2 regions of the Stenotrophomonas sp. 05N37 genome follow, and region 1 is predicted to be linked to the other one. Evidence: riboswitches for the same ligand, from Rfam matches in the RefSeq annotation. Region 1 holds a riboswitch; the other holds the start of a gene.
The links. A riboswitch is a leader RNA that binds a small molecule or an ion and turns the genes downstream of it on or off. The one in region 1 is predicted to bind thiamine pyrophosphate.

Region 1 (10,929 bases):
ATGGTCTTCCACCACCAGCACGCGACGTCGCTGCAGTGCCTCCGGCAACGTCGGCACGCCATCGCCGCCGGTCAGCGCCGCCTCCCCGGGCTCCATCGCCGGCACCACCGGCAACACCAGCCGCACCACCACCTCGGTGCCTTCGCCGGGGACGCTGTGCAGGTCCAGGGCACCGCCCATCAGCGCCACCAGGCGCTGGCAGATGCTCAAGCCCAGGCCGGTGCCGCCGTACTGGCGCGAGGTGGCCACATCGGCCTGGGCGAACGGCATGAACAGGCGCTCGCGTTGTTCCGGGGAAATGCCGATGCCGGTGTCGGCCACGCTCAGGCGCAGCCGTTGCGCGCCCTCGTCGTCCTGTTCCAGCGCCAGCGCGATGGAGACCCTGCCGTGCGCGGTGAACTTGATTGCATTGCTGAGCAGGTTGAACACGATCTGGCGCAGGCGCAGGCCGTCACCCAGGTGCCACGGCGCCACGTCCGCGTCGACCTGCAACTGCAGCTGCAGGCCCTTGGCGGCCGCCTGCGGCGCCAGCAGCTGCTGTACGTTGTCGAGCAGGCTGCGCAGCGCCAGTGGCTGCAGTTCCAGCTGCAGCGCGCCGGCGTCGATGCGCGAGTAGTCCAGGATGTCATCGAGGATGTGCCGCAGCATCTGCGCGGAATCTTCGATCACCGCGATGATGCGCCGCTGCTCGTCGTCCAGCGGCGTATGCGCCAGCACCTCGACCATGCCCAGCACGCCACTCATGGGCGTGCGGATCTCATGGCTCATCGTGGCCAGGAACGCGGACTTGGCCTGCGCGGCCTGCTCGGCGGCGGCCTTGGCCGCGACCAGGGCGTCCGCCTGGGCACGCGCTTCGGTGACATCCACCCAGTAGCCGCTCCACAGCATCTGGCCCTCCTCGGCCGCATAGGGCGTGGCGCGCGACCGCACCCAGCGCGTGCTGCCGTGCGGACGGGTGCGGAACTCCATGTCGAGCACGTCGAAGTCGCGTGCGGCCTGGTCCAGTGCCGCGCGCACGCGCGCGCGGTCCTGGGCCTCGACCCGCTCCATGACCTGCCCCCCATCGGCCATCGCCTCGGCCGCGCTGAGGCCGAACAGCGCCTCCATGTCGCCGGCGATGTAGGGGAAGGAGAACTGCCCGCTGGCATCGCGGCGCGCCTGGTAGACCGTGGCCGGCAGGTTGTCGGTGACCTCGGCGAGGCGCTGCTCCAACCGTCGTCGCATCGACACTTCATTGCGCAGCCGCCAATAGCCCCAGCCGTGCACCAGGAAGGCGGTCAGCAGCACCAGCGCCAGCGGCACGGCCCACCGCGCGATCGAGCGCCAGTCCAGCCCGCTGCGGTATTCGGCGGAGAGCCAGTCGCCGCGGATGGCTTCGTGCTCGCGCGTGCCGAGATTGACCAGCACGCGGTCGAAGGTGGTCGCCAGCGGGGCGTACTCGCGCTTGACGGCCAGCGACAGCCGATCGTTGAGGCCGGCGGGCGCGGTCACGTGCAACTGCGTGGGGTAGGACTCGCGCACGATGCGATCGGCCGTGGCCAGGTTGCCGACGTAGGCGTCGGCATCGCCGCGCGCGAGCCGTGCCAGCGCCTGCTCGCCGCTGCGCGCCGGCACGATGCGTGCGTTGGGCGCGTGCTGCAGGATGAAACCGCGCAGGCGATCGGGATCGGAGACCAGGATGCTGTGCCCGTTGAGGTCGGCCAGGCTCAGTACCGGCGGGCTCTGGCTGCCGACCACGATCACGTTGGGAACGGTGATGAAGGGTTGGCTGAACACCCAGCCCGGCCCCAGGTACGTGGAGTCGTTGGGGATGCCCATGATCGCGTCGACCTCGCCCTTGCGCAGCTGCTCGCGCACCTCGAACCAGTCGTGTGCGGGCACCCGTGTCAGGTGCGCCCCAGCCAGGCTCAACTGGCGCAGGTAGTCGCCGGCCACGCCGCTGGGCTGGCCATCGGCGTCGATGAACGCCAGCGGGGCGGCCTGCGGCGCGAAGCCGAGGCGAAGCGGTTGCGCGAGCACGCGCTTTTCCGCGTTGCCCAGGATCAGCTGCGACCTGCGCGACCACTGCAACGGCTGCAGCCAGCGATCGGCGATCGCCTCACGCTCGGCGCTGGTGAGCCGGGCCAGTGCGCCGTCCAGGGCCTCGGCCAGCGGCTGGCTCGCGTTGGTCACGCCGAAGTGCAGGCGCTCCTGCGGCAGGTCGCTGGGCCGCAGCAGGGAGACCCGCTGCAGCGCCTTGGCGCCGATCAACGTACTGGCCACGTAGGCATTGCCGATATACACATCGGCCTCGTCGCGGCCGACCATGCCCAGCGCTGCCAGGGTATCGGCGGCGTTGATCCGCACCGCCCGCGGAAACCGCGCGCGCACCTGGTCGCTGGTGACGAACTCCCCCTCGGTCACCACGCGCAGGCCCTGCAGGTCCGGGTCGGTCGAGGTGCGGGTGTCGTCCGGGCGCCCGACCACCGCCAACGGTGCCTCGATGTAGGGCTGGGTGTAGACCATGCAGCGGGTACGGTCGGCGGTCAGGGTGACGTTCATCACCACGTCCACCTCGCCCCGGCAGGCCGCGTCGAGCACGGCGGTCCAGCTGGGGTAGGTGCGGACCTCCACGCGCAGCCCCAACCGCGTCGCCAGCAGGCTCAGGTAGTCGTAGCCCAGGCCTTGGGGACGGCCGTTCTGGATGGATTCAAAGGGCGGCCAACCGCTGTCGTAAATGCCCAGGATGATGGTAGGGTGCCGTCCAAGCCATTCACTTTGGCGGGGCGAAAGCGACGCGGTGGTCGCGGGCACATCGGCGCCCATCGCCCACATCGGCATGAATGCAAGGATCAGCAGAACCAGCCAGCGGACAACCGGGGTACGCATGCGGTCTGATCTCCGTAGAATGATGTTTCCACCACGGCACGACCCATGCGGCGTCCGCCTCGGCGACCATACTAATCCATGACCTTGCGCATCATCATCGCCGACGATCATCCGGTGGTCCGTATCGGCACCAAGGCCGTGATCGAATCCAGCGGGGTCGGCACGGTGGTGGCCGAAGCCAGCAGCGCCGACGAACTGTTCGCCGCGCTCGCCCAGCACCCGTGCGACGTACTGGTGACCGACTACTCGATGCCCGGCAGCCAGCAGGCCGACGGGTTCACCATGATCGGCATGATCCGGCGGCGTTTCCCGGACCTGCCGGTCCTGATGCTGAGCGTCTCCAACAACCTGGCGATCCTGCGCATGGTGGTCTCCACCGGCGTGCTGGGCCTGGTCGACAAGACCTCCTCGATGGAAGAGCTGCCCCTGGCCATCCAGACCGTGCAGCACGGCGTGCCGTATATGAGCCGCACCCTGAAGGAACGCATCAATGCCATTGGCACCCACAACGTGGGTGACGTGGGCACCAAGCCGCTGTCACCGCGCGAAGTGGAAGTGCTGCGCCTGCTCGGCAGTGGGCAGACGGTGAAGGAGATCGCCCTGCAGCTGCACAAGAGCGTGAGCACGATCAGCCGCCAGAAGGGCGATGCGATGCTGAAGCTTGGGCTGAAGGGCGATGCCGAGTTGTTCGACTACCTGCGCGACGGCGAAATCTGACGCCCGTCAGCGCATGTACCGGCGCCGGATTCATGCGCAGGTCAGGCTTTTTTCAGCGCCGCTTCATGCGTCCTGCCGCTAGATGAATACGCACGCTGAGCGGTCCACCGGGGTAATGTTCCGGCAATGTCCGGCCCCCAGCGTGGTAGCCAAGGCCGGTGGGCAGGCAGTCGCCACACCTCCCGACCGTGGCAAGCACCTGACAGGAGAACCGAACATGCTCAACATTTCCGCACTCAGCCTTCGTGGACTGGCCATGGCCCTGGCCCTGACCGCCGGCCTGGCCACCATCAGCGACGCCAGCGCCATGTCCCGCAAGGACAAGCGCACCGTGGTGGGCGCGGTGGTGGGCGGCGTGGCCGGCCACCTGATTTCCAACGGCGACCCGACCGCCACCGTGGGCGGTGCCGTCGCCGGCGGCGCGATCGGCAACCTGACCACCCGCGATCGCCATGACAACCGGTATGACCGTCGCTACGACAACCGTCGTTACGATGACCGCCGCCATGACCGTCGCTATGGCTACGACCGCGACCGTCGCCATGACCGCGGCCACCGCGACTGGGATCGCCGACACGGCCGCGGCTGGTAATACCGCCAGCGGTGCCGATGCAGCCGTAGCAGCAGCGGGCGGGTCGATGATCCGCCCGTTCTGCGTTCCGGGCCCCGGCGGTATCGCGCTACCCTAGGCGCCCGGCAGCAGCACCGCCCCCGTCGCACGTCCCGATGAACAACGCTCCCCACCTCGTCCAGGGCCTCAACAACGATGCCGTGGACGCCGACTGGCCGGCGCTCGACGAGGCCGAGATCGGTTGGCTGGCCGGGCAGTACCCGCAGTGGCACGGCCAGGCGCGCCTGCGCTGGCACAGCCCGCGACCGCTGTCGGCGGCCGCCCTGGTGGACACCGGCGCGGGGCAGGTGTTCGTCAAGCGCCACCACGGCAGCGTGCGCAGCGCGGCGACGCTGGCCGAGGAACACCGCTTCATCGCCCACCTCGGTGCAGCGGGCCTGCCGGTGGTGCAGGTGCTGCGCGCGGCCGACGGCAGCACCGCGCTGGCGCACGACGGCTGGACCTACGAAGTGCATACCCTGGGCCGGGGCGAGGACGTGTACCGCGATGCGCCGTCGTGGACGCCGTTGACCGCGATCGCCCAGGCCCACGAGGCCGGCCGCATGCTCGCACGCCTGCACCAGGCGGCCGCCGATTATCACGCGCCCCAACGCGACACCCACCTTCTCGTCGCGCGCGACGACCTGATACGTGCCCGCGACCCGCTGGCCATGATCGCCCACGACCTCGACCAGCGTCCCGGCCTGGCAGCGTATCTCGGCCGGCGCGATTGGCGCGCGGACCTGCAGCGCGCGGTGCTGCCCTGGCATGCCGGCCTGGCCGGCCACCTGCAGGCCGAACCGCGCCTGTGGGCGCACAACGACTGGCACGTCTCCAACCTGCTGTGGCGCGCCGACGGCGAGACGATGGCCGTGGCGAGCGTGCTCGACTTCGGGCTGGCCTCGCCCACCAGTGCCCTGTTCGACCTGGCCACCGCGATCGAGCGCAATGCCATTGCCTGGCTGGAGATCGACCGGCCGGCCCCGGCCGCGCGGCCGGGGATCGCGCTGGCCCTGCTGGCCGGCTATCGCGAGGTGCTGCCCCTGTCGGCCGCGCGCGTGCACCTGCTGGCCGACCTGCTGCCGATCGTGCACCTGGATTTTGCCCTGTCCGAAGTGGAGTACTTCGAGGGCGTCACCGGGTCGCCGGCCAACGCGGACGTGGCCTACCACACCTTCCTGCTCGGCCATGCGGCCTGGTTCCAGGGCCACGACGGGCAGGCCCTTCTCGCGGCGCTGCACGCGGCCGCCTGAACGCCGGCGGGCAGCGCCGCGGCGTTTGTGGTGAAATAGCCCTTGAAGCGGGGGTGCCTGGCGAAGCCAGGCTGAGAGAGTCCCTTGGAACCTGATCCGGTTGATACCGGCGTAGGGAGCTTTGTGCAGTGGGCGCAACGACCGGATGGGTCGGTGCGTGCGCGCCGTCGCTTCGTCTCTTCTGGCTGATGACGAATCGAATGAACCGCTGCTACCGCCCTGCCCTGCTGACCGTCGCCCTGTGTGCCGCCCTGCCGCTGCACGCCCGCGATGCCGCCCCCGACGCCGCCGAACGCTCCCCGACCGACCTTGCCGCCGTGCGCGTGCAGGCCCGGCAACCGGTGGCCGATACCGTCCAGACCAGCAGCTTCGGCAGCGGCGACTGGAAGGACACGCCGGCGTCGCTGACGGTGCTGGACCGCATGCTGCTGGACAGCCGCCAGGTGCGCACGCTGTCCGAACTGGCCAGCAACGATGCTTCGCTGGGCGACAGCTACGCGCCGGTGGGCTACTACCAGAACATCGCGATCCGCGGCTTCCCGCTGGATACCGGCACCGGCTACCGCTTCAACGGCCTGAGCACCACCGGCGAGCAGCGCCTGGCGTTGGAGAACATCCAGCAGGTGGAGATTCTCAAGGGCGAGGCCGGCCTTGCCGCCGGCGTGATGGCGCCCGGCGGCATCATCAACTACGTGGGCAAGCGTCCGGCCGAGGTGCGCACGGTCACCCTGGGCACCGACTCGGAAGGCTCGCGCTATGCGGCGCTGGATGCCGGGCATTGGCTGACCCCGCGCGTCGGCGTGCGCGTGAATGCGGCCTGGGATGGCAGCGAATCGTATATCGAGCACGCCGAGGGCCGTCGCAATTTCTACTCGCTGGCCACCGACTGGCTGATCAGCGACCGCAGCAAGCTCGAGGTGGATGCCAACTACCAGACCAGCGCGCAGCGCTCGGCCTCCGGCTACCAGCTGCTCGGCGCCCGCACCTTGCCGCGCGGCGTGGACCGCGAGCACATGCTGGGCTACCAGCCCTGGCAGCGGCCGGTAGGCATCGACAGCACCAACATCACCGCACTGCATACCTACCAGTTCAATGCGCAGTGGCAGTCGCGGGTGTCGGCCGGCTACAGCCGGTCGGTGATCGATGACAGCGTGGCCTTCGCCTATGGCTGCTACTACGCCGCGCAGTGCGCCGATGGCAGCGTGCCGGGCAACTACTTCGCGCCCGATGGCGACTACGACGTCTACGACTACCGCAGCCCCGACGACACCCGTCGCAACCTGGAAGCACGCGCCGAACTGCGCGGGCGCATCGACACCGGGCGCGTGGGCCACGACCTCAGCATCGGCGCCGATCGTTTCGAGCGCACCATCGACAAGCGCCGCAACGTCAACGAGTACGTCGGCACCGCCAACATCGGCGATGCGCAGATGCCGGTGTTCGCGCCGTCGCCGCTGCAGCCGGGCCCGTCGGTGCGGCGCCTGGACAGCGCACAGACCGCGCTGTTCGCCATGGACCGCATGCAGTTCGGCGAGGACTGGCAATGGCTGGCCGGTGGCCGCTTCGTGCGCCTGGACGAGCGCGCCTTCGACAAGCGCGGCGCGCCGGAACGCCGCAGCCGGCTGTCGCGCTTCCTGCCGCAGACCGCGCTGATCTGGAACGCCACCGACGAAGTGAATGTGTACGCCAGCTACGTGCGCGGCATTTCGCTCGGCCAGGAAGCCCCGTTCTGGACCTCCAACGACGGCGCGTTCCTGGCCCCGGTGCTGTCGCGCCAGACCGAAGTGGGCGTCAAGTACGCCGCGGCCGACGCACTCACCCTGGGCGCGGCCGTGTTCCGCACCTCGCAGCCGTTCCAGTACGCCAGGCCCGACGCCAGCGACGCCGGCTATACCTTCGTCGCCGAAGGCCAGCAGACCCACACCGGCCTGGAGCTGACCGCCAATGGCCGGCTCGCCGAGGGCCTGGTGCTCACTGCCAGCGTCAGCGCGCTGCAGGCGCGCGCGCGCAGCACCGGCACCGCGCTGTATGAGGGCCACCAGCTGGTCAACGTACCCAAGCTGCGCGCCAGCGTGCATGCCGACTACGCGCTGCCCTTCGCCTCCGGTCTGGCGATCACCGGCGGCTGGCGCTACGCGTCTGCGAACGCGGCCACGGTGGACGGCAGCGTGCGCGCGCCGGCCTACCACGTGGTCGACCTCGGCCTGCGCTTCAAGCACGCGCTGGGCGAGCATCCGGTCACCTGGAACCTGTCGGTGGACAACGTGTTCGACCGCTTCTACTGGCGGGATACCGGCAGCAGCGCCGGTGACTATTACCTGTTCGCCGGTGCGCCGCGCCAGGCACGGCTGTCGGTCACGTTCGGGCTATGAACGCCGCGGCGATCCTGGAATGGTCGGCGGTCGTGGCCAGCCTGCTGGGCGTGTGGCTGATGGCACGCCGGCGCATGCTGGCGTGGCCGGTCGGGCTGGTGGCGGTGGCCCTGTACGGGGGCGTGTTCGCCGAGGCCCGGTTGTACTCGGACACCCTGCTGCAGGTCGTGTTCGGCGGCTTCCTGGTGTACGGCTGGCTCAGCTGGCACCGGCACGCGCAGGAGGACGGTGCGATCGTGATCGCACCACTGGCACGGCGCACGCTGCTGCGTGACCTGGCCATCGGCATCGCGTTCGGGCTCGTGCTCGGCGCGGCGATGCATAGCTGGACCGACGCCGCGCTCCCGTGGCTGGATGCGATGCTGGCCGCGCTGAGCCTGGTGGCGCAGTGGTGGCAGGCACGCCGGCACATCGCCACGTGGTGGTTGTGGATCATCGTCGACGTGATCTACGTGGGCATGTACCTGGTCAAGTCGCTGGACGTCACCGCCGGGCTGTACCTGGTGTTCGTCGGGCTGGCGGTGATGGGGCTGCGGGCGTGGACGGCGGCAGGCGCGGGCCAGGCGATGCCCGCCGGTAGCCACCACGGCTGAGGCCGGCCTTTCGGGCGCGCCTGCCCCGCGTTGCTCAGTCGGCCAGCCAGCGCATCGGCTCGGCGCCCATCGCCGGGTCGGTGCTGCCCGGCTGGCCATCTTCCACCCGCCCGGCCAGACGCTGGGACGCACCCGGCTGCTCGACGTGCAGGTCGTACCAGCCGCCGCTGGGCGTGGCATCCCAGGCGATGTCGACGGTGGCGCCCGGGTCGATCCGCAGCTGCCGGTGCGGGGCGGCCTCGACGTAGGCACCGGCGCGCACGGCGACCGCCAGCGGCATCGCGCCGGGGTTGTGCAGCCACAGGCGCAGGCGGCCAGCGTCGCGGTCGATGCGGGACTGCAGCGGTGCCTGGGTGCCTGGCTGGCCGCGATAGTGCCGATGGAAACCGTTCGGGCCGAGCAGCCACAGGTCGTAGCCGCGTGCGTCATCGATGGCCCAGCGCGCCTGCTGCGGCAGGCCCGGGGCAAGCGTGTAGCGGCGCGGGATCGCGCCCAGATGCAGACGGTCGTAGACATGCAGCACCGCCGCCGCGCCATCGCAGGCCAGGTCCAGCCGCACGTGGTCGTCAGCCAGCACGATGCTCGCCTGCGGCCGATACGGCAGCGCGCGCGCCGGGCGCACCCCGGGCGCCTGCCGCGCCGGCGCGAGGCCCTCGGGCACGACCGGCACGGTACGGCCCGGCAACGCGGCCGCACGCGCGGCGGTGGCGGCGGTGGCTGGCAGCGACGCGACGAAGGGCCGCGCGTCGCCACGCGAAAAGTCGAATGCGCCGGTCAGGTCGCCGCAGACCGCGCGACGCCATGGCGACAGCGCCGGTGCAGCCACGCCGAAGCGGCGCTCGATCAGCCGGATCACCGAGGTATGGTCGTAGACCTGCGAATCGACCCAGCCACCGCGGCTCCACGGCGAGATGACATACAGCGGCACGCGCGGGCCGAGGCCATAGGGGCGGCCACGCAGGTCGAGAGGATCGGCCTTCTCGTTGCCCGGTGACGGATGCCGGTGATACTCGCCCTCGGTCGAGACCGACGACGCGCCTGCCCAGCCGCCGGCCACGCTGGGGTCGGGCGACGGCGGTGCGGGCGGCGGCATGTGGTCGAAGAAACCATCGTTCTCATCGAACATCAGCAGCAGCGCGGTACGGGCCCACACCTGGGGATCGGCGGTGAGCGCATCCAGCACGCGCGCGGTGTACGCCGCGCCCTGGGCGGGGCTGGAGGGGCCGGGATGTTCGCTGCCGGCGGCATCGGCGATGATGAAACTGACCTGCGGCAGCTGCCCCTTCAGCACGTCTTCGCGCAGCTGGGCCAACCCGCGCGTGCTGACCCCGCGTTCGCGCAGGGCCGCATCGTGGCCGGGCGCGCCGCGCCAGGCCTGGCGGAACGTCTCGAAGCCGGCCAGCGGGTTGTCGGTGAAGTTGTCGGCCATGTCCTGGTAGATGCGCCAGTCCACGCCTGCGTTCTGCAGGTGCTCCACGTAGGTGGTCCACGTGTAGGCCTGCGGGTTGCCGCCCAGCTCGGGGAAGTTGTCGTGCGAGTTGGCCACGGCCGGGCCACCGCCGCGTGCATGCGGATCGTTGTGGCCGGTCCACAGGAACAGGCGATTCGGATTGGTGCCGGCCTGCATTGCGCAGTGGTAGGCATCGCACACGGTGAACGCCTCGGCCAGCGCGAACTGGAACGGCATGTCGGCGCGCTGGAAGTAGCTCATCGCATGGTCCTGCTTGGCCGCCGGCCACTGCGCCATGCGCCCGTGGTCCCATGCACGCTGTGCGTCGGGCCAGGTATGCGGGGTACCTTCCACGCGCATCACCCCGAACTGCGCGGCGGTATCCAGCGGAAACGGTGCGATGGCCCGCGTACCGGCCGCATTGGGCTGCAGCCATACAGTGCGCGGCGGCTGGCCCGCGGCCAGCGGCGCGGCCGGGATGACAAAACGATCGCCGAACCCGCGCACCCCCGGAAGGGTGCCGAAGTAATGGTCGAACGAACGGTTCTCCTGCATGAACACCACGATGTGCTGCACATCCTCCAGGCTGCCGCTGCGCGCATGCGGGGCGATCGCCGCCGCACGGGCGATGCTGGGCAACAGGGCCGCCAGCCCGGCGCCGACGCCGCCCTGCAGCAGGCGGCGGCGACCGATGTCCGGCGCGGGGGTGTCGCGTCGGGTCACAGGTCGACCCGGACCGAGACGCCGACCGTGCGCGGGGCACCGATGAAGGCGGAATCGCTGCCATCCACGCCGGCCAGGTAGCGGCGGTCGGTGAGGTTGCTCACCACCAGGCTGGCACCCACGCCCTTCAGCTTCGGCGACAGGCCCTGCAGGTCGAACCCGATGTTGGCGTTGAACACGGTGGCCGACGGCAGCTTGTTGATGTTGGAGGCATCCAGGTAACGCTCGCCGAGGTAGCGACCGGAGATGCCGGCATTCCAGCGCTCGCCCTGCCAGTCGGCCGAGACCACCAGCACGTGCTTGGGCTGGCCGATCACCTGCGCACCATCGACGATGCCCAGTT
Region 2 (10,929 bases), 360 kb from region 1:
ACGCCGAAGCATGGTCAATCCGACCAGCCTGGAAACCACCAAAGCCACGTACATCACGCCTGCAAACTGCTCCAGCATGACCAGTGCCCGGGCCTGTGGATGCACCGGCACGACATCGCTCAAACCGACCCCGGACAGCAAGCTGAAGCTGAGATAAAGCAGCTCCATCCAGGTCCGCAATTCGGTTTCGCTGGTGGCCAGGAAACTGCCCGGGTACCACTGTTGGCAAACCGAGAAGGCGAACGCGAATGCCCAGGCGAGCAGGGTGAATGTCGCCCCGGCCGCAAACAGCTCGTCGCGGGTGACCTTGTGGTCCTGCAGCATGTAGGCGGTGAGGCTGCCGGCGGTATAGAAGTACAGCAGGCACTCCAGCAGTTGCGCGGTGGTGGTGAGTGCGGGCCGGCCCAACAGAGCGCCGCTGATGGAGAACACCACCGAGGGAATCGCGAGCAGCAACGCCAGCCACATGCCCAGCGGGCTGCGCCGCACCACCCACAACGCCAGGCCGAGCACGGCAATGCCGAACGCGCCGAACACCGCGCGGCTGGCCCCGGCCTCGTCCATCGCCGGGTACAGCAGCACGCCCAGCAACTGGACACCGAGCAGCCAGGCCGACGGGTGCCGGCGGGCGATGGCCAGCCATTTGGTGGTGCGTGCGATGGCCATGCCAGATCCCTTCCCTGCCCCGGTTGCCGCCGAGCTTAGCGCGTTGCCCGCGGTGGTCGCATGAGCGTGCCGGGACGGCGAGCGCGCCGCCCCGGCACGGGCCATCACGCCTGTCGGTACACGTCCGCGCCCAACGCGCGGAACTCCGCCGATTTGCCGGCCATTCCGTCCTGCAGCGCGTCCTGTTCGCCCAGGCCATGCTCGGCGGCATAGTCGCGCACGTCCTGGGAGATCTTCATCGAACAGAAGTGCGGGCCGCACATCGAACAGAAGTGCGCCAGCTTGTGCGCGTCCTTGGGCAGGGTCTCGTCGTGGAACTCCTTGGCCTTCTCCGGATCCAGGCCGAGGTGGAACTGGTCCTCCCAGCGGAACTCGAAGCGCGCCTTGCTCAGCGCGTTGTCGCGCACCTGCGCGCCCGGATGGCCCTTGGCCAGGTCGGCGGCATGCGCGGCGATGCGGTAGGCCATGATGCCGTCGCGCACGTCCTGGCGGTTGGGCAGTCCCAGGTGTTCCTTCGGGGTGACATAGCAGAGCATCGCGGTGCCGTACCAGCCGATCATCGCCGCGCCGATCGCGCTGGTGATGTGGTCGTAGCCAGGCGCGATGTCGGTGGTGAGCGGGCCGAGCGTGTAGAACGGCGCTTCACCGCACTCGCGCAGCTGCTTGTCCATGTTTTCCTTGATCAGCTGCATCGGCACGTGGCCGGGGCCCTCGATCATGGTCTGCACGTCGTGCCTCCACGCCACCTTGGTCAATTCACCGAGGGTTTCCAGCTCGCCGAACTGCGCTGCGTCGTTGGCGTCGGCGATGCAGCCCGGGCGCAGGCCATCGCCCAGCGAGAAGGTCACGTCGTAGGCCTTCATGATCTCGCAGATATCCTCGAAGTGCGTGTAGAGGAAATTCTCCTTGTGGTGGGCCAGGCACCACTTGGCCATGATCGAGCCCCCGCGCGAGACGATGCCCGTCACCCGTCGGGCGGTGAGCGGGACGTAGCGCAGCAGCACCCCGGCGTGGATGGTGAAGTAGTCCACGCCCTGCTCGGCCTGCTCGATCAGGGTGTCGCGGAAGATCGGCCAGCTCAGGTCTTCGGCACGCCCATCCACCTTCTCCAGCGCCTGGTAGATCGGCACCGTGCCGATGGCGACCGGCGAGTTGCGGATGATCCACTCGCGCGTTTCATGGATGTGCTTGCCGGTGGACAGGTCCATCACGGTGTCACCGCCCCAGCGGATCGCCCACACCAGCTTTTCCACCTCCTCGGCGATGCCCGAGGACACCGCGCTGTTGCCGATGTTGGCGTTGATCTTGGTGAGGAAGTTGCGGCCGATGATCATCGGCTCGCTTTCGGGGTGGTTGATGTTGTTGGGCAGCACGGCACGACCACGGGCGATCTCGTCGCGGACGAACGCCGGGGTGATCAGCGCCGGGATCGAGGCGCCGAACGCCTCGCCCGGATGCTGCCGCAGCAGCGCCGCCTCGCGGACCGCCTCCAGCCGCTGGTTCTCGCGGATGGCGACGAACTCCATCTCCGGGGTGATGATGCCGCGGCGCGCGTAGTGCATCTGGGTGACGTTGGCGCCGGCCAGCGCGCGACGCGGCTGGGTGCGCGACGGGAAGCGCACCGCATCCAGGCGCGCGTCGAGCGCGCGCGAACGCCCGAACGCGGAGCTCAAGCGGGCCAGCGGCTCGGTATCGCCGCGCTCGGCCACCCAGCCTGCGCGCAACGCCGGCAGCCCGGCGGCAAGGTCGATGGCGGCCTGCGGGTCGGTGTACGGGCCGGAGGTGTCGTACACGGTGACCGGTGCGTTCTCTTCGCCGCCGAACAGCGTCGGGGTGCGGGTCAGCACGATCTCGCGCATGGGGACCTGCACGTCGCTGCGCGATCCGGGCACGTGGATCTTGCGCGACCCCGGGATCGGCCGGGTGACCGACGTGGAGAGTTGCTGGGCTTGCTGCTGCAAGGTGGGGTGCGGTGCGTTCATCTGGCTTCGTCCTGGATCGGTTTCCGCACGGGACGTGGCGGAAGGGACGAAGCGGCGGCGCACGGCGGACGCATCACGGGCCGCCGTCGGACGGGGGCCCGATGGCGCAATGCGTCACCTGTTGCGAAGCATCCCTACGCCGGTGTCAACCGGATCAGGTTCGAAGGGACTATCTCAACCGTGGCCGTTGGGCCGCGGTACCCCCGCTTCGGGGCGAATTAGACCACAACGCCGACGCGATTGGCGCATCCCCGACGAGCGCCTCGGCGGCGCCGGTTTGAACGTGAACAATGCGCTGACAGTGCATGGCCTAGAATGCTGCGGCGCGGCAGGGCCTCTCCCGTCCGCAGCGGAGTTCCGCATCGCCCGGCATCGACCGGCTTGAATCGCCCCAGCGGGTGTTGTCGCGCTGGAGACGGCAGGCATTGGCTCGCCTCATTCGTACGGAGAAACTCCCCGCATGGTGTTTCGCATTTCCATCGCACTGATCGTCATCCTGGTGCTGATCGCCGGCCTCGCGCCCGGCCCCTTCAACGACGTGGTGCAGAGTGGCCTGGGCCACATCATCCGCAGCACCGGCTGGCTGTACCTGCTGGTGGTGTTCATCACCCTGTCGTTCCTGATGTACCTGGCCTTCGGCCGCCTGGGTTCGCTGCGCATCGGCGGCGAGGATGCCGAGCCGGACTTCTCCAACGCGAGCTGGATGTCGATGCTGTTTGCCGCGGGCATGGGCATCGGCCTGGTGTTCTGGGGGGCCGCCGAACCGATCTCGCACTTCATCAAGCCGCCGGAAGGATTGGCGCCGCAGAGCATGGAGGCCGCCCGTGCCTCGATGCGCTACGCGTTCTTCCACTGGGGCCTGCATCCGTGGGCGATCTATGCGCTGATCGGGCTGGCGATGGCCTGGTTCCAGTTCAACCGCAACGGCCGCGGCTTGATCAGCGACCTGCTGCAGCCGCTGATCGGCGCCCACCACCGTGGCTGGATCGGCACGGTGGTCAACGTGGCGGCCGTGGTGGCAACGGCCATCGGCGTGGCCACCACGCTGGGCTTCGGCACGATCCAGATCGCCGCGGGGCTGCAGCGGGTGTTCGGCATCCGCGATTCGATCCCGGTGCAGCTGACCATCATCGCGGTCGCCTTCGTGCTGTACATGGCTTCCACCACCAGCGGGGTCAACCGTGGCATCAAGTGGCTGTCCAATTTCAACCTCGGCCTGGCTGCGCTGCTGCTGGCCCTGGTGCTGGTGCTGGGGCCCACCGGCTTCATCTTCGATACGTTCACCACCACCATCGGCTCGTACCTCAATTCGCTGGTGACGATGAGCCTGCGCATGTCGCCGTTCTCCGGCAGTACGTGGGTGGCCGACTGGACGATCTTCTACTGGGCGTGGTGGATCGCATGGGCGCCGTTCGTGGGCTCGTTCATTGCGCGGGTCTCGCGCGGGCGCAGCATCCGCGAGTTCGTGCTGGGCGTGGTGATCGCGCCGAGCGTGCTGGGCTTCCTGTGGTTCTCGGTGTTTGGCGGGACCGCGCTGTGGTCGCAGATCTTCGGGCACGTGGACCTGGCCCAGGCGCTGGGCAACGGCTACGAGACGGTGCTGTTCACCATGTTCGACAGCCTGCCGATGCCGACGGTGCTGTCGGTGATCGCGCTGGTGCTGCTGATGATCTTCTTCGTGACCTCGGCCGATTCGGCGGTGCTGGTGCTGGCGACGATGTCCACCGAGGAAGCCGGCGATCCGCCGCTGGCACGGCGCATGGTGTGGGGCGTGGCGATCGCGCTGATCGCCGGGGTGTTGCTGCTGGCCGGCGGCCTGACCGCGCTGCAGGGCATGATCACGATCGCGGCGCTGCCGTTTGCGCTGCTGATGCTGCTGGTGATGTGGTCGCTGTACCGGGTACTCGATACCGAGTACGCCCTGCAGCGCCGCCGCGCCCAGCGGGCGCGACGGATGATGGACGAGTGGATCGAGCGCGAGATCGCCGCGCAGGAAGAAACGCGCGACGAGGCGGCGCGGGCACCTTAGTGGTGTGGCCGTGAGGCCCGTGCGTGGGGCGTGGCGGGAGAGCAGCCGAGCGTGGCTCGGCTCTACCTGGGATGGGTCGCGATTGTCGGGGTTGAGGGTGATGCTGCGTGGGCGTTTCGCGATCCCGTGCACCCTGCCCTCGGACACGTGGCTGGGCGGTTGGGGAGAGCAGCCGAGCGTGGCTCGGCTCTACCTGGGATGGGTCGCGATTGTCGGGGTTGGGGGTGATGGTGGGTGGGCGTTTCGTGAACCCGTGCACCCTGCCCTCGGACACATGGATGGGCGGTTGGGCGAGCAGCCGAGCGTGGCTCGGCTCTACCTGGGAGGGGTCGCGATTGTCGGGGTGGGGGTGATGGTGCGTGGGCGTTTCGCGATCCCGTGCACCCCGGCCTTGGGGACATGGCTGGGCGGTTGGGGAGAGCAGCCGAGCGTGGCTCGGCTCTACCTGGGATGGGTTGCGATTGTCGGGGTTGGGGGGTGATGGTGCGTGGGCGTTTCGCGACCTTTATGGGTGACGGCCGGTGGGCTGGGGTTGACGTTGCACTGGTAGTGCCGAGCCATGCTCGGCAGCAACATTCCTCAGCCATCGGTCCCCATGACAATGAGCGCGGAAGGCGCAGCCACGCATGGCGTGGCTCCCCCTCGCGTGGTCAGTACCCCGCCGCCTGCCCATCCTTGCGGCTCTCCGATGCGCCGTAATACACGCCGGTGTCGGGGTCGCGCAGGATCGCCTGGTAGCCGCCGTACGGGCCGTCGGCGAATACCACCCGGTGGCCCTTGCGCATCAGTGCGCGCACCGTCTCGTACGGGAAGCCGGTTTCCAGGTTGACCTCGCCGCCGTCGCTCATCGCGGTGGCCTGCCCGGTCGGTTCGGTCGAGCCCTCGTGCTGGATGCGCGGTGCGTCGCCGGCCTCCTGCAGGTTCATCCCGAAGTCGACCATGTTCATCACGATCTGCGCGTGGCCCTGCGGCTGCATCGCCCCGCCCATCACGCCGAAGCTCATCCAGGGCTTGCCGCCCTTGGTCACGAAGCCCGGGATGATGGTCTGGAACGGGCGCTTGCCCGGCGCATAGCCGTTGGGATGGTCCTTGCGTAGCACGAACATCTCGCCGCGATCCTGCAGGATGAAGCCCAGCCCCGGCGGGGCCATGCCGCTGCCCATGCCGCGGTAGTTGGACTGGATCAGCGACACCATCATGCCGTCCGCGTCGGCCACGGTCATGTAGATCGTGTCGCCCTCCTCCAGCTGCCTGGGCGTGCCGGGCTGCACTTCGCGCAGGGCCTTGTCCATCGAGATCAGCGCGCGACGCTCGGCGGCGTAGCCCTTGGACACCAGCTTGGCCACCGGCGCCGGCTGGAACGCCGGGTCGGTGTAGAAGCGGGCGCGGTCGGCGAAGGCCAGCTTCTTGGCCTCCACAAACAGGTGCACATGCTCGGGTGAGCCAAAGGCGATCTTCGAGAAGTCGTAACCCTCCAGCACGTTGAGGATCTGCAGCGCGGCGATGCCCTGGCTGTTGGGCGGCAGTTCCCATACGTCATAGCCGCGGTAATTGCTGCTCACCGGCTCGACCCACTCGCCGTGGTGGCTGGCCATGTCCTCGTAGCTGAGGTAGCCGCCATTGGCCTTGAAGTAGCTGCCGATGGTGCGGGCGATATCGCCCTTGTAGAACGCGTCGCGGCCGCCTCGGGCGATCTGCTCCAGGGTGTTGGCCAGGTTCGGGTTCTTCCACAGCTCGCCCTTGCGCGGCGCATGCCCGTTGACGGTGAACTGTTCCTTGAAGCCGGGGTACTGCGACAGCTTGGGCACCGAGCGGTCCCAGTAGTAGGCGATCACTTCGGCGATCGGGTGGCCCTCGCGCGCGTAGCGGATGGCGGGGGCCAGGTTGTCGGCCATCGGCTTGCGGCCGAAGCGCTCATGCAGCGCGAACCAGCCATCCACCGCGCCGGGCACCGAGACCGGTAGCGGACCGGTGGCCGGGATCTCCTTCAGCCCGCGGCGCTGGAACTCGGCCAGGGTCAGCGACTTCGGCGACCGGCCCGAGCCGTTGTAGCCGTAGAGCTTTTGTGTCTTCGGGTCCCACACGATGGCGAACAGGTCGCCGCCGACGCCATTGCCGGTGGGCTCCATCAACCCCAGCGCGGCGTTGGCCGCGATCGCCGCGTCCACGGCCGAGCCGCCGCCCTTCATCACGTCCAGCGCGATCTGGGTGGCCAGCGGTTGGGAGGTGGCCGCCATCGCGTGCGGGGCGATCACTTCCGAGCGGGTGGCGAAGGTGTGGCCGGTGATGCGGTCGGCGGCGATGCCGGCAATGGGGAGGGCACACAGCACGGCGGCGGCAAGCAGGCCGCGGGCAAGACGTCGGGGCACGGAAGGTTCCTGGAGGGGTGGTAGCCCCACCGATAGTGGCGGCAGTGGCCCGTCCATGGCATCCGACAATGGTCATGCTGCCGCTCGGGAAACGGACCGGAATCCGCGCAGAAGCGGCCCTGAAAATAGTGAATTCCGGTTCACCACAACGCTTTCAGCCGCAACCATCCTTGTGCGGCGGGCCTTTGCGCTGGATGCAGGCGAAACCGTTGGAAATGTGCCGGCAAAGGTTGACAGCGCCAAAACCGCTGTGGTTTTCTCGATCTCATGTTGCAGCGCACAGCCACCCGCGAATCCATCCAGCACGCCGACACCGGCGGGGCCTCGATCCGTTCGCTTCTCGTCCTCGTACTTATTACCCAACCAACAGGTGCGGGACGGACCGGCGTGTAAGCAAGACTGCCAGGTATCCATCAAAACCCGCACCCACCCAGGTGCGGGTTTTTTCGTTTCAGAGCCCCTCGATTCCTCCCCTCCCCCTTTTCGACTGCCCTTGCCGCCATGACCCGCCAGCCCGCCAGCACCGCTTCCACGCCCACCGCCTGCCCGGCGGCGGCGTGCGTTGGTGGCATGGCGCGCGCCACCCCTTCCCCTGACTGGCCGACGTGTCCCTGACCGTCGGCCATTTTTTTCTTTCCGCCAAAGGATCTCCCCCATGAGCACCAACGACCTGCCCCAGATCAAGATCGCTGTTGTCGGCTACGGCAGCCAGGGCCGCGCGCACGCGCTGAACCTGCGCGAATCCGGCTTCGACGTCGTCATCGGGCTGCGCCCGGGCGGTCCCACCGAGGTCAAGGCACAGGCCGACGGCTTCACCGTCAAGGCCCCGGCCGAGGCGGTCAAGGAGGCCGACCTGGTGGCCGTGCTGACCCCGGACATGGTGCAGAAGAAGCTCTACGAGGACGTGCTCGCCCCCAACATGAAACAGGGCGCGGTGCTGTTGTTCGCGCATGGCTTGAACGTGCATTTCGACATGATCAAGCCGCGCGACGACCTGGACGTGGTGCTGGTCGCGCCGAAGGGCCCGGGTGCACTGGTGCGCCGTGAGTACGAGATCGGCCGCGGCGTGCCGTGCATCTGGGCGGTCTACCAGGACAGGAGCGGCAAGGCCGCCGAGTACGCGCTGGCCTACGCCACCGGCCTGGGCGGCGCACGCGCCAACCTGATCCAGACCACCTTCAAGGAAGAGACCGAGACCGATCTGTTCGGCGAGCAGGCGGTGCTGTGCGGCGGCGCCTCGGCGCTGGTCCAGGCCGGTTTCGAAACGCTGGTGGAAGCCGGTTACCAGCCGGAAATCGCCTACTACGAAGTGCTGCACGAACTGAAGCTGATCGTGGACCTGTTCTACGAAGGCGGCATCACCCGCATGCTGGAGTTCATCTCCGAAACCGCGCAGTACGGCGACTACGTCAGCGGCCCGCGCGTCATCGACGCCGGTACCAAGGCGCGCATGAAGGACGTGCTGACCGACATCCAGAACGGCACCTTCACCAAGAACTGGGTGGCCGAGTACGAAGCGGGCCTGCCCAACTACACCAAGTTCAAGCAGGCCGACCTGGAGCATCCGATCGAAAAGGTAGGCAAGGAACTGCGCGCCAAGATGGTCTGGTTGCAAAGTCAAGCCGCGTAACCGCGCGGCTCCCCCACCCGCTTTCGTAAAGGTCACCGCATGAACACCTCCGCACACAGCACCGCGCCCCGCAACGGCGCACGCTGGTTGACGCAGGCCCTGGAAGCCGAGGGCGTGCATACGCTGTTCGGCTACCCCGGCGGCACTATCATGCCGTTCTACGACGCCCTGGTGGATTCGGGGCTGAAGCACATCCTGGTCCGCCACGAACAAGGCGCGGCACTGGCCGCCAACGGTTATGCCCGTGCCAGCGGCCAGGTCGGCGTCTGTGTCGCCACCTCCGGCCCGGGCGCCTCCAACCTGGTCACCGGCATCGCCGATGCGATGCTGGATTCGGTGCCGATGGTCTGCATCACCGGCCAGGTCGCCACCCCGCTGCTGGGCACCGACGCGTTCCAGGAACTGGACGTATTCGGGCTGACCATGCCGATCGTCAAGCACAGCTGGCTGGTGCGCTCGGTGGACGACCTGCCGCGCGTGGTCCGTGAAGCATTCCGCATTGCGCGCGAAGGCCGCCCCGGTCCGGTCCTGATCGACCTGCCCAAGGACGTGCAGATCGCCGATGCCTCGCACCTGCCAGAGCACACCCCGGCCACGGTGAGCCCGCCGCCGGCACCGCAGGACGACGCAGTGGCGCAGGCCATTGCCGCGATCGCCGCCGCCGAGAAGCCGGTGGTCTACGCCGGCGGTGGCGTGGCGCTGGGCGACGCGGTGGAGGACTTCCGCGCGTTCGTCGAGGCCAGCGCCATCCCCACCGTGCTGACCCTGCGTGGGCTGGGCGCGCTGCCGCCACAGCACCCGCACTACCTGGGCATGCTGGGCATGCACGGCACCCGCGCGGCCAACATGGCCGTGCAGGAGAGCGATCTGCTGGTGGTGGTGGGCGCGCGCTTCGACGACCGCGCCACCGGCAAGTTGAACGAGTTCGCCCCGTTCGCGCGGGTCATCCACATCGACGCCGATGCGTATGAGATCTCCAAGCTGCGCAGTGCCGACATCGCCGTGCCGGGCAACGTGGGCGGCGCGCTGCGTGCGCTGACCGCCGCTGCCACCGCGCCGGCCTCGCAGGAGGCGTGGCGCAAGCGGTGCGGCACCCATCGCGAGCGGTTCGCCGCGCGCTACGACGCCCCGGGCAAGCACATCTACGCCCCGGCGCTGCTGAAGCGCCTGAGCGAGCTGGCCCCGAGCGATGCGATCATTGCCTGCGACGTGGGCCAGCACCAGATGTGGGTGGCCCAGCACTGCCGCTTCAACCACCCGCGCAACCACCTGACCAGCGGCGCGCTGGGCACCATGGGCTTCGGTCTGCCGGCGGCGATGGGTGCGCAGTTCGCCTGCCCAGACCGCACCGTGGTGCTGGTGTCCGGCGATGGCAGCTTCATGATGAACGTGCAGGAGCTGGCCACCATCGCCCGCTGCCGCCTGCCGGTGAAGATCGTGCTGCTGGACAACAGTTCGCTGGGCATGGTGCGCCAGTGGCAGGAACTGTTCTTCGCCGAGCGTTACAGCGAGATCGACCTGTCCGACAACCCGGACTTCGCCGCGCTGGCCCAGGTGTTCGGCATTCCCGCCACCCGCATCGAGGCCCGCGACGACGTCGAGGGCGGCCTGGCCGCGCTGCTGGCCCAGCCGGGCCCGGCGCTGCTGCACGTGGCCATCGATGCCCGCGCCAACGTGTGGCCGCTGGTGCCGCCCAACAACGCCAACAGCACCATGCTGGAAAGCAATCCAGCCCATCAGTCCCAGGAGTTCCCCAATGCAATACCGGCTTGACCTGGTGCTGGTTCCCGCCGAGGGCGCGCTGCTGCGCGTGATCGGCATGGCCGAACGCCGCGGCTTCGCGCCGCGCGCGATCGCCGGTGCGCCCAACGCGGCCGACAACGGCCGCTGGCACCTGCAGATGGTGGTGGACAGCAGCCGTCCGCCGGAGACCCTGTGCCGCCAGATCGAGAAGATCTACGACTGTGTTTCGGTGCGCATCAGCGCGCTGGAACCCGGTACCGGAGTATCGGTATGAACGCCCGCACCGTTTCCACGGTGCCGGTACGGAGGTCTCTTCTCGAAGCACGGGGATGTACACGTGGTGCGCGCGCAGGATGCATGGCGTCCCACCGCGCAGCACAGGGATGTGCACGTGGTGCGCGTGCAGGATACATGGCGTCGCACCGCGCTGGGGCGTCGTGGCACCGCGCAGCGCATGCCGGCGATCACCGTGGCCGGGGGCGAAATGCCCACTAGCGGTGCCCCGCAGGA

Region 2: it holds a riboswitch for thiamine pyrophosphate, as region 1 does, so the genes downstream of both, thiC (phosphomethylpyrimidine synthase ThiC) here and AC1DGC_RS06310 (TonB-dependent siderophore receptor) in region 1, are expected to answer to the same signal.

The regions. Positions count from the first base shown of each region.
Region 1 is NZ_JBFTNG010000001.1:1,460,174-1,471,102, reverse strand. Features, by position in the region: gene AC1DGC_RS06330 (ATP-binding protein) at 1-2,868, opposite strand, end outside; gene AC1DGC_RS06325 (response regulator) at 2,947-3,585, shown strand; gene AC1DGC_RS06320 (glycine zipper 2TM domain-containing protein) at 3,803-4,177, shown strand; gene AC1DGC_RS06315 (phosphotransferase enzyme family protein) at 4,312-5,448, shown strand; TPP riboswitch at 5,488-5,583, shown strand; gene AC1DGC_RS06310 (TonB-dependent siderophore receptor) at 5,649-7,820, shown strand; gene pnuC (nicotinamide riboside transporter PnuC) at 7,817-8,413, shown strand; gene AC1DGC_RS06300 (phosphocholine-specific phospholipase C) at 8,448-10,586, opposite strand; gene AC1DGC_RS06295 (TonB-dependent receptor) at 10,583-10,929, opposite strand, start outside.
Region 2 is NZ_JBFTNG010000001.1:1,101,762-1,112,690, forward strand. Features, by position in the region: gene AC1DGC_RS04820 (ion channel) at 1-666, opposite strand, end outside; gene thiC (phosphomethylpyrimidine synthase ThiC) at 771-2,648, opposite strand; TPP riboswitch at 2,762-2,863, opposite strand; gene AC1DGC_RS04830 (BCCT family transporter) at 3,109-4,677, shown strand; gene ggt (gamma-glutamyltransferase) at 5,328-7,046, opposite strand; gene ilvC (ketol-acid reductoisomerase) at 7,702-8,676, shown strand; gene ilvG (acetolactate synthase 2 catalytic subunit) at 8,716-10,449, shown strand; gene AC1DGC_RS04850 (ACT domain-containing protein) at 10,433-10,693, shown strand; gene AC1DGC_RS04855 (threonine dehydratase) at 10,904-10,929, shown strand, end outside.